DNA from 2 places in the Gordonibacter massiliensis (ex Traore et al. 2017) genome. Region 1 is predicted to be linked to the other one. Evidence: predicted binding sites of a transcription regulator. Region 1 holds the regulator's gene; the other holds the start of a gene.

Region 1 (4,652 bases):
GCCACGCTTGATCTGGACAAGATCGGAGCCTTCTTCGAGCGTTGCCCCGCGTTCCCCGAGCGAGCGAACATCGAGTTCGCGACCGTGGGGGAGAAGGGCATCGAGATGCGCGTGTTCGAGCGCGGCTGCGGAGGGACGCTCGCCTGCGGCACGGGCGCCTGCGCGGTGAACGTGGCCGCCTCGCTCACGGGACGGGCCGGTTGCGAGAACGACCTGCGCCTGCGCGGCGGCACGCTGCGCATCGTCTGGGGCGACGACGACCATGTACACATGACGGGGCCCGCCGTCGAGGTGTACCGCGGCACCGTGGAGCTCTAGCCGCTCCCGCTCGAAGCGGTCCGCTGCCGCCCGTTTGCTGAACCCCTGGCTTCCGCAAATGGATCCAACCGCCTTGCCCGCCACTCCTGAAAGGATCTTTCCGTGAAAACCGCTTCCTGCCTCGACCATATGGCTCCGTACCTGTTCGCGCAGATCGACGCGAAGCGCGATGCGCTGAAAGCGCAGGGGGTCGACGTCATCTCGCTCGGCATCGGGGACCCCGACCTGCCCACGCCGGCGCATATCGTGGACGCCATGGCCGAGGCCATCCGCAAGCCGGAGAACCACCAGTACCCCGACTACGCCGGATCGCCCGCGTTCCGCACGGCGGCCGCCTTGTGGATGCAAAACCGCTTCGGCGTGGAACTCGATCCGAAGACCGAGGTGCTCGCGCTCATCGGCAGCAAGGAGGGCATCGCGCACCTGCACACCGCCTTCGTCGATCCCGGCGACTACGTGCTGGCTCCGTCCATCGGCTACCCGGTGTACTCCGGCGGCGCCACGCTCATGAGCGCCAACACGTACTTCATGCCCATGCGGGAGGAGAACGGCTTCCTCGCCGAGTTCGCCGACGTTCCCGCCGAGGTGCTCTCCAAGGCGAAGATCATGTTCCTGGGCTATCCGAACAACCCCACGGGCGCCTGCGCGACCGAGGAGTACTTCGATGCCGCCATCGACTTCTGCATCGAGCACGACATCCTGCTCGCGCACGACAACGCCTACTGCGACATCTGCTTCGACGGGTACGCGGCGCCCTCAATCTTGGAGCGGCCTCGCGCTAGGGAATGCTGCATCGAGTTCTTCAGCCTGTCGAAGTCCTACAACATGACCGGTTGGCGCATCGCCTTCGCCTGCGGCAACGCGACGGCGGTGGGAGCGCTCGGCACAGTGAAGAACAACCTGGACTCGGGGCAGTTCACGGCCGTGCAGGATGCGGGTATCGCCGCCTTGACGGGCGACCAACGCTGCATTGCCGACCTGTGCGCTCTCTACCAGCGCCGACGCGACCTCGTGGTGGACGCGTTGCACGCCATCGGCGTGGAATGCACGGCGCCGAAGGCCACCATCTACGTATGGGCGAAGGTTCCGCAGGGCGAGACGTCGGCGTCGTTCGCCACGAAGCTGTTGGAGCAGGCCCACGTCATCGTCACGCCGGGCTCGGGCTACGGTCCGGACGGCGAGGGCTTCGTCCGCATCTCGCTCACCACGCCCGACGACCGGCTGCTCGAAGCGGTGCGGCGCATCAAGGAAGCGATGTAGCGCCGTATCCCGCCTGTTTTCGGCGGCGCCGGCGAATATGCTATGATAGGCGCGCAGACGCTACCGCCTGCGCGCCTTATTGCAGTTCGAGGACGGAGCAACCAGCATGCAGCCAGCTATGTTCGTGATCTAACGGCCGATTCGCCATCGCGGCGAAAGGCAATCTGACTGTTCCCGCACGCCGCTTCCCGCCGCGTGCCTCGATGCGTTGAAAGGTTGGCTCCATGTCCGAATTCGAATCCGTTATCACGCGGGGGATGACCCCTGTTTCCGAAGAGCGTCGCGAGCGCGCCGTCCTCGTGGGCGTCGACCGCCCCGGCGTTTCCTGGCCGCTCGCATCGTCGCTGGCCGAGCTCGAACGGCTCGTCGACACGGCGGGCGCCAACGTCGTGGCGACCACGACCCAGAAGCTCGACGCCCCGAATCCGCGCACGTTCGTCGGATCCGGCAAGGCCGAGGAGGTGGCGGAGTTGGCGCGCGCCCATGCCGCCGACCTCGTCGTGTTCGACGACGAGTTGAGCCCCTCGCAGCAGTCGAACCTCGAGAAGGTGGTGGGCAAGGACGTGAAGGTCATCGACCGCACGGCGCTCATCCTGGACATCTTCGCGCTGCACGCCACCAGCAGGGAAGGCCGCCTGCAGGTGCGCCTCGCCCAGAACGAGTACCTGCTGCCGCGCTTGCGCGGTATGTGGGCTCACCTGGCCTCGAACCGTATGGGCGGCGGCGTGGGGTCGCGCTTCGGCGAGGGCGAAAGCCAGCTTGAGGTCGACCGCCGCATGGTCCGCAAGCGCATCACGTCCATCAAGCGCGAGCTCAAGCACCTGGCCGACGTGCGCGCCGTGCAGCGCGAGAGCCGCTACGAAAGCGGCATGTTCAAGGTCGCGCTGGCCGGCTACACGAACGCGGGAAAGTCGAGCCTGCTCAACCGCCTGACGAACGCCGACGTGCTCGCCTACGACAAGCTGTTCGCAACCTTGGACTCCACCACGCGCAAGTTCGTGCTGCCCGAGGGTCGCGAGATAACCATCACCGACACGGTTGGCTTCATCCAGAAACTCCCCACCACCCTGATCGAGGCGTTCAAGTCGACGCTTGACGAGATAACGGGGGCCGACCTCGTGTTGCACGTCGTCGATGCGTCTTCCGACGAGTACGAGGCGCAGATACGGGCCGTAGAGGACGTGCTCGGGCAGATCGGCGCGCAGGACCTCCGACGCGTGCTCGTGTTCAACAAGTGCGACCTGTTGGACGAGGAACATCTTGCCGCGCTCGAGGCGCGCCAATCGCAGGCGCAATTCGTGTCGGCGGCGACAGGGGAGGGCATCGGCGAGCTGGTGGACCATATCGCCCGCTTGGCCTCGGCGCATGACGAGCATTTGGACGTTCTCGTGCCCTACGGGCGCGGCGATTTGGTGTCCGTCGCGCACGAGCGATGCCATATCCTGTCCGAAACGCACGAGGAGGGCGGCACGCACATCGTCATGCTCGCGGCGCCTTCCTATGCCGGACTGTTCCGTCCGTTCTCGATCGAGCGCTCTTAGAGTTACTCTAAGTCACTCGCAAGGGCGGGTTGCTGCCTGCCCGGCACGAAACCGGGCGGTAAAAACGATCAAGCGGCGAGCGCACCGTGCGTTCGCCGCTTGATTTTTCGACTCTAAGCCTTACTGCACCGGGCGGGCAGCAACTCGCACCCAGCGGGGACCAGCATGCCCAGCCTCTTGCCGTGCGTGAGAGAAAGAAAGGCTTTCCTCGCTACGGTCCCGACGGCCTTTACAGGCGGCGGAACACCGCGACCACCTTGCCTGCGATGGAGCAGTCGGTGGTGATGATGGGATCCATCGTGGAATTCTCCGGCTGAAGGCGGATGTGGTCCGACTCCTTGTAGAACCGCTTGACCGTCGCGCCGTCGTCGATGATGGCCACGACGATGTCGCCGTTGTTGGCGACGGGCTGCTCCTTCACCACCACGTAGTCGCCGTCGTTGATGCCCGCCTCGATCATCGATTCGCCGCGTACCGACAGCAAGAACGACGGCGCGTCGCCCACGATGTCGGTAGGCAGCGAGATGGTGTCGGTGATGTTCTCCTCGGCGAGGATGGGGGAGCCGGCCGCCACGTTGCCCACAAGCGGCACGTTCACCACCTTGTTGAAGCTGGGCTGGATGACGTTGGAAGGGCTTTCCACGTTATCCAACGGATAGGTGAGCGCGATGGAGCGCGACTTGAGGGGATCGCGTTTGATGAGCCCCTTGTCTTCGAGCGCTTTGAGATGCACGTGAACCGTCGAGGGGGAGGAAAGGCCCAGGCTCTGGCAGACCTCGCGCACGGTGGGGCCGTAGCCCTTCTCGCGAATGCACTCCTCGATGCAGTCGAGCACTGCCTTCTGGCGCTTCGTCACTTTTTCGGACATGCCCCGTCCTTTCCCTTGGCGAACAAATGTTTTAATTTCATATTGACATGAACCTTTGTTCGCTCTATTATATATGCGAACAAAGGTTCTACGCAAGGGCTAGGAGGCAGAAAGATGAAGAATTTCGAGGTGCGGTGCGCCACCGATGGCACATCGGCTCTGCAGCCGGAATTCGATTACGCGCCCATGAGCACGGGGGCTATCATCGAGTTTCCCGGGCGCGCCTCCCGACGCGCCCTCGCGTATCCGGAGCGCGATGCGATCCGCGACGTTTCCGCTCGGGCGGCCTCCACGTCGCGTTACGCGGAAGCCTCCCGAACGGCGCACGCCTTCCGCTTCGGCAGCATAGGCGGCTGCGCTTACGGTCGCGTAAGGCCGTGGCAGGCGGCCATCGCCGGTTGCGTCTTCTCCGCCTTGGCGCTTGCGAGCATGTTCGTCGGCCTGTAACGGCCGTTTCGATACCCACAGATGCTGCGTTTCTGTGGCTGCAGGGCGCTCCCGCCACCCCGGGAGCGCCCGTTTTCATCCAAACGTTGCTTCGCAGGCAGGGCGCTTGTGATAAACTGCGTTAAACGTCGAGCATGAGCCGCAAGGTCGTTCGACGCTGGCAGCGACATCCGCGTCATGGTATGGCATCCACGTCAAGGCGCATGCGATAGGGAGAC
Region 2 (4,652 bases), on a different contig from region 1:
ATCTTCTCGGCGTGCTCCAGGCAGGTGCGCCATTCCGATTCGGGGGTGGAGTTCGTGAAGTGGTCGCCGGCGGCTTGGAAACCGGGGCTGGCCAGGTTGTCGGAGAGCTTGCTGCCGGGCAGGGGGGAGGCGGCCAGGCAGGCGTCGACGCACGCCTGGTCGAGGGCGAGCGGGTCGACGGAGGCGAACATGCCCAGGTTCGGCAGGATGGGCGCGTCGTTCTCGGCGTGGCAGTCGCAGTGGGGCGACACGTCCACCACGAGCGACACGTGGAACTGCGGGCGGCCGTCCACGACGGCCTTCGCGTACTCGGCCATGCGGCGGTTGAGGTCGGCGTTGGCGGCGTCCTGCGCGAAGTCGATGGCGTCGAAGTTGCAGGCGCCCAGGCAGCGCCCGCAGCCCACGCAGTGCTCGGCGTCCACGGTCATCTTGCGCGCGGCCTCGTCGAACACCAGGCCGCCGTTCGCGCACTGGGGCAGGCACTTCTTGCAGCCGCGGCACTTCTCCGCGTCGATCGTGGGCCGGCCGTTGCTGTGCTGCTCGGTCTTGCCGGCGCGCGAGCCGCAGCCCATGCCGATGTTCTTGATGGCGCCGCCGAACCCGGTGAGCTCGTGGCCCTTGAAGTGCGTGAGGCTGATAAACGCGTCGGCGTCCATGACGGCGCGGCCGATCTTCGCCGCCTTCACGTACTCGCCGCCCGCCACCGGCACCTCCACGTCGTCGGTGCCCTTCAGGCCGTCGCCGATGAGGATGGGGCAGCCCGCGGTGAGCGGCGTGAAGCCGTTCTGCCACGCGCACTCCAAATGCTCCAGCGCGTTCTTGCGGCTGCCGGGGTACATGGTGTTGCAGTCGGTGAGGAACGGCTTGCCGCCCAGTTCCTTCACCACGTCCACGACGGCGCGGGCGTAGTTCGGGCGCAGGTAGCTGATGTTGCCCAGCTCGCCGAAGTGCAGCTTGACGGCCACGAACTTGCCGTCGAGGTCCAAGTCGGCGATGCCCGCGCGCTTGATGAGCTTCTTCAGCTTCGTGGGCAGCCCGTCGCCGAACGCCTCGGTGCGGAAGTCCGTGAAGTACACCTTTGCCGGTTCCATGATGGAAGCCTCCTTCTCCGCCGCCCGCGCGGCGCTCTCGCCTGCGTTGCCCTTCCCGCTATGATAACGGCTCGAACGCACCCCAGGCCGAGAGAATTGTGAAATACGGACGCCTTCCGCCGCGCTCGCCCGGAGCGGTGGGGAGTCTCTGCGGGTCCTTCGGCTTCCGGCCTTCGCCGCGCGTGCGGGTGCGAAAGCGGACGGGGTGGAAGTTTTCGCGCATAAGCCGGCTCTGCCGCGCCAGAGGCACTCGGCGGGTGGTGGCGTCGGGCGGAACGCGGCTACCCGCGCCAGAGGCGCTCGGCGGGCGCGCCCTCGCCGCGAGCGAGCTCGGCGCCGGGCAGGTCCTCGTGCATCTCCAGGATGTTCTTCCACAGGCGCTTGGGCATGAACTGGCGGCGCAGCTCGGGGTTGTAGCGCGCCTCCACGGCCACGGTGCGGTAGAAGCGCTTCCAAGCCGCCTGCATGAGCCGCTCGTCGGCGGCACGGTCGGGCACGTTCAGCTCGTCGGTGCGCACGAGGTACCAGTCGCGCCCCTCGTACACGCCCGCCAGGCGGTGCACCTCGTCGTAGATGATGAACGGCTGCGTGTTGAAGCGCCCGGCGAACCAATCCATGAGCAGGGGCACCACGGAGGCGGAGGGGTTGCAGAGCGCGAGCCACACGCCGTTCTCCAAATGCTCGAAACGCAGGAACTGCACCATGTGGTGGCGTTCGTTGCCCACGGCGCGCACCAGGCGGTGCAGGGGCTCCACGGCGGGGTGGGCGAGGTCGTTGAGCACGCTTTTGCTCGCCTTGCCCGAGCACCCGATGGCGTCGGTGGGGCGGCTCGACCCCATGGGGCCGCTGCACGAGCCGCGTTTGCGGCACCCGGAGCAGTCGTGCGGGCGGTTGGCCGCCATGGCGTAGCGCACGAAGCGGTACACGACGGTGCCCGCGTCCGGATCGTCGGAGAGCGAGGCGCGCATGACGGCGTCGTAGGCTGCGGCTCCGCAGGCCCGCTTGATGCCGCGCTGCACGCGCACGGCGCGCTCCACGTCCGTCTCGACGAAGCGCACCGTCTGCCCCAGGCGCGGCTGGAGGATCGCCTCCGGAGCGACGTCCTGCGGGTCCTCGCGGCGGGCGTACGCCTCGAACACGGCCGAGAGCAGGCCCTCCAGCGATCCGTCGTAGGCGTAGGCCACGTCGGAAAGCGGCTCTTCGGGCGCGACGCCGCTCATGCGGGCACTGCCTCGGGCTGCTCGAGGGCGCGCTGCCAGCCGAAGACCCCGTCGGCGGCCGGGCGCCCCGTTCCTCCGGCACGCCTCTGGGCGGGGGCGGCCGACGCGCCTTCGCGACCGTCGATCCCGTCGGCAAGCCGCGCGCGATCCGCATCGCACAGGGAACGCCCGCCTCCGGCTCCGCCGCCTGCGATGCGGGCCTTCTCGGGCGTTTCCACGCTTTCGAACAGGCTCATCTGGCCGGGGCAGGTCTTGTCCGCCCGGCGTCCGTGGTTGCCGCCCTTGGTGGGCGCGGCCAAGTGCGCCCGCAGCCCCTCGCGGGAGAAGTCCGCGCCCTGGCCCGCGTATTTCCCGTTGCACGTGATGAAGAAGCGGGCGCGCTTGTAGGCTACGCCCAAACGGCGCAGCTCGCGCTCGCCGAGCGCGGTGGTGCGGCGCGCCCGCACGATGGAGTGCGCTCCCTTCACGCCGATGCCCGGCACGCGCAACAGCGCCTCGAGCGGCGCCTTGTTCACCTCGACGGGGAAGAAGTCCAAATGGTTGAGCGCCCAGTTCGCCTTCGGGTCGACCTCGGGGTCGAGGAAGGGGTGCTCCTCGTCGATGATCTCGGCGACGTCGAAGCGGTAGAAGCGCAGCAGCCAATCGGCTTGGTAGAGTCGATGCTCGCGGTTGAGCTGCACGGCGTCGGTGCCGGGCAGGCGCGCGTCGTCGTTCACGGGCGTGTAGGCGCTGAAGAACACGCGCTTGAGCGATAGCGTGCGGTAGAGCGCGGCCGACAGGTTGAGTATCTGGAAGTCGCTCTCGGGCGAGGCTCCCACGATCATCTGCGTGGACTGCCCGGCCGGCACGAAGGCCCGCTCCTTCTTCTTCGGCCGCACCTGCTTCATGTACGTGGTCTGCTTGCGCACGAGCGCGCGCGTGTCCTTGTCGACGGCGATGTTGTCGCGTATCTGGCGCATGGGCGCGAGGATGCGCTGCTTGTCCTTTTCAGGCGCGAGCAGCGCCAAGCTCTTCTGCGAGGGAAGTTCCATGTTCACGCTCATGCGGTCGGCCAAATGCCCCAGCTCGTCCACGAGCTCGGGGGAGGTGCCGGGTACGGCCTTGGCGTGGATGTAGCCGCGGAAGCCGTGCTCGTTGCGCAGAAGCGACAGCGTTTGGATCATGAGCTCGGTGGTGTAGTCGGGGTTCTTGATGACGCCCGAGCTGAGGAACAACCCCTCGATGTAGTTGCGGCGGTAGAACGCGATGGTGAGGTCGGCCAGCTCGCGGGGCGTGAAGGCCGCGCGCTTCATCTCGTTGGAGCAGCGGTTGACGCAGTAGGCGCAGTCGTAGACGCACACGTTGGTCATGAGCACCTTCAGCAACGTGATGCAGCGCCCGTCCGCCGCGAAGCTGTGGCAGCAGCCCGCCGCCATCGTGTTGCCCAGCTTGCCCTTCTGCGCGTCGCGGTCGATGCCCGACGACGTGCAGGCCACGTCGTATTTCGCCGCATCGGCAAGCACTTCCAGTTTGTCGATCAGTTCCATGCGCACGCCCGTTCGCCAGATCAAATGTTCGCCAGAATATCCGTTCGCTTATAATAGGCAAACGGGCGTTCGTTGTCAATCAACAGAACAAGGCGATGGAAGATCGGCTGGATCTCGAAACCCGGAGGGCGGCCGAGCGCGATTCCGCTTCCGGCATGAAAAAAGCCAGGCACTCGTAATGCCTGGCCTGCGGTTTCGTGGAGCCAGTGACAGGACTCGAACCTGCAACCCACAGTTTACAAAACTGTTGCGCTACCATTGCGCCACACTGGCACGCTATCGTTCGCGTCTGCGTATTGTACGTCATCGACTTCGTTTAGGGAAGCCCGATGCGGATCAGCGAACCTGCGCCAAGGCGCGTCGTGGCCCGCGCGCGGTCGAACGAGATCCTTCCGCGCGCAGGGGCGGGGAGGGGCCGTCACCCCTCGCGCAAAACGGCACGCCTGAACGCGACCGCGTCGTCGGGCGACACGCAAACCGCGCGCACGGGGCGGGGCTTGCCCAAAAGGCCGCGCGCCTGCACGGGCTCGGACAGCACGATCCAGCACGGCGCCGCGCCCAGGGCCGCCATGTTCACGCGCTCGCGCTTCGGCAGGGCGGGCTCGCCGGCCCCCACGCTCTCCATCAGGTCGAGCGGAACGTCCAGGCGGAAGTGGGATCCCCATTTCACCCGCAGCGTGTCGTCGTCCACGAGCAGCGGGTTCAGCACGACGGCCCGAGCGTCGCCGACGATCCACGCGAGCGTGTACGCCGTGAGCGCCGTGAGCGCGATAGCCGCCGCCTCGCTCCATTGGGCGACGAGCAGGTGAACGGCG

Evidence for each region. Region 1 encodes LexA, which represses DNA repair genes until DNA is damaged. Its sites were predicted from a motif close to CNAACANNTGTTNG; they were not measured.
Region 2: the regulator LexA is predicted to act here: its motif matches at 3,855-3,868, upstream of HCH03_RS15155 (putative DNA modification/repair radical SAM protein).

What each region holds. Positions count from the first base shown of each region.
Region 1 is NZ_JAASIO010000012.1:99,200-103,851, forward strand. Features, by position in the region: gene dapF (diaminopimelate epimerase) at 1-318, shown strand, start outside; gene HCH03_RS12735 (LL-diaminopimelate aminotransferase) at 421-1,578, shown strand; gene hflX (GTPase HflX) at 1,803-3,119, shown strand; gene lexA (transcriptional repressor LexA) at 3,349-3,987, opposite strand; gene HCH03_RS12750 (hypothetical protein) at 4,102-4,434, shown strand.
Region 2 is NZ_JAASIO010000017.1:74,852-79,503, reverse strand. Features, by position in the region: gene HCH03_RS15165 (DUF362 domain-containing protein) at 1-1,091, opposite strand, end outside; gene HCH03_RS15160 (TIGR03915 family putative DNA repair protein) at 1,373-2,311, opposite strand; gene HCH03_RS15155 (putative DNA modification/repair radical SAM protein) at 2,308-3,837, opposite strand; tRNA gene HCH03_RS15150 (tRNA-Thr) at 4,036-4,110, opposite strand; gene HCH03_RS15145 (hypothetical protein) at 4,256-4,652, opposite strand, start outside.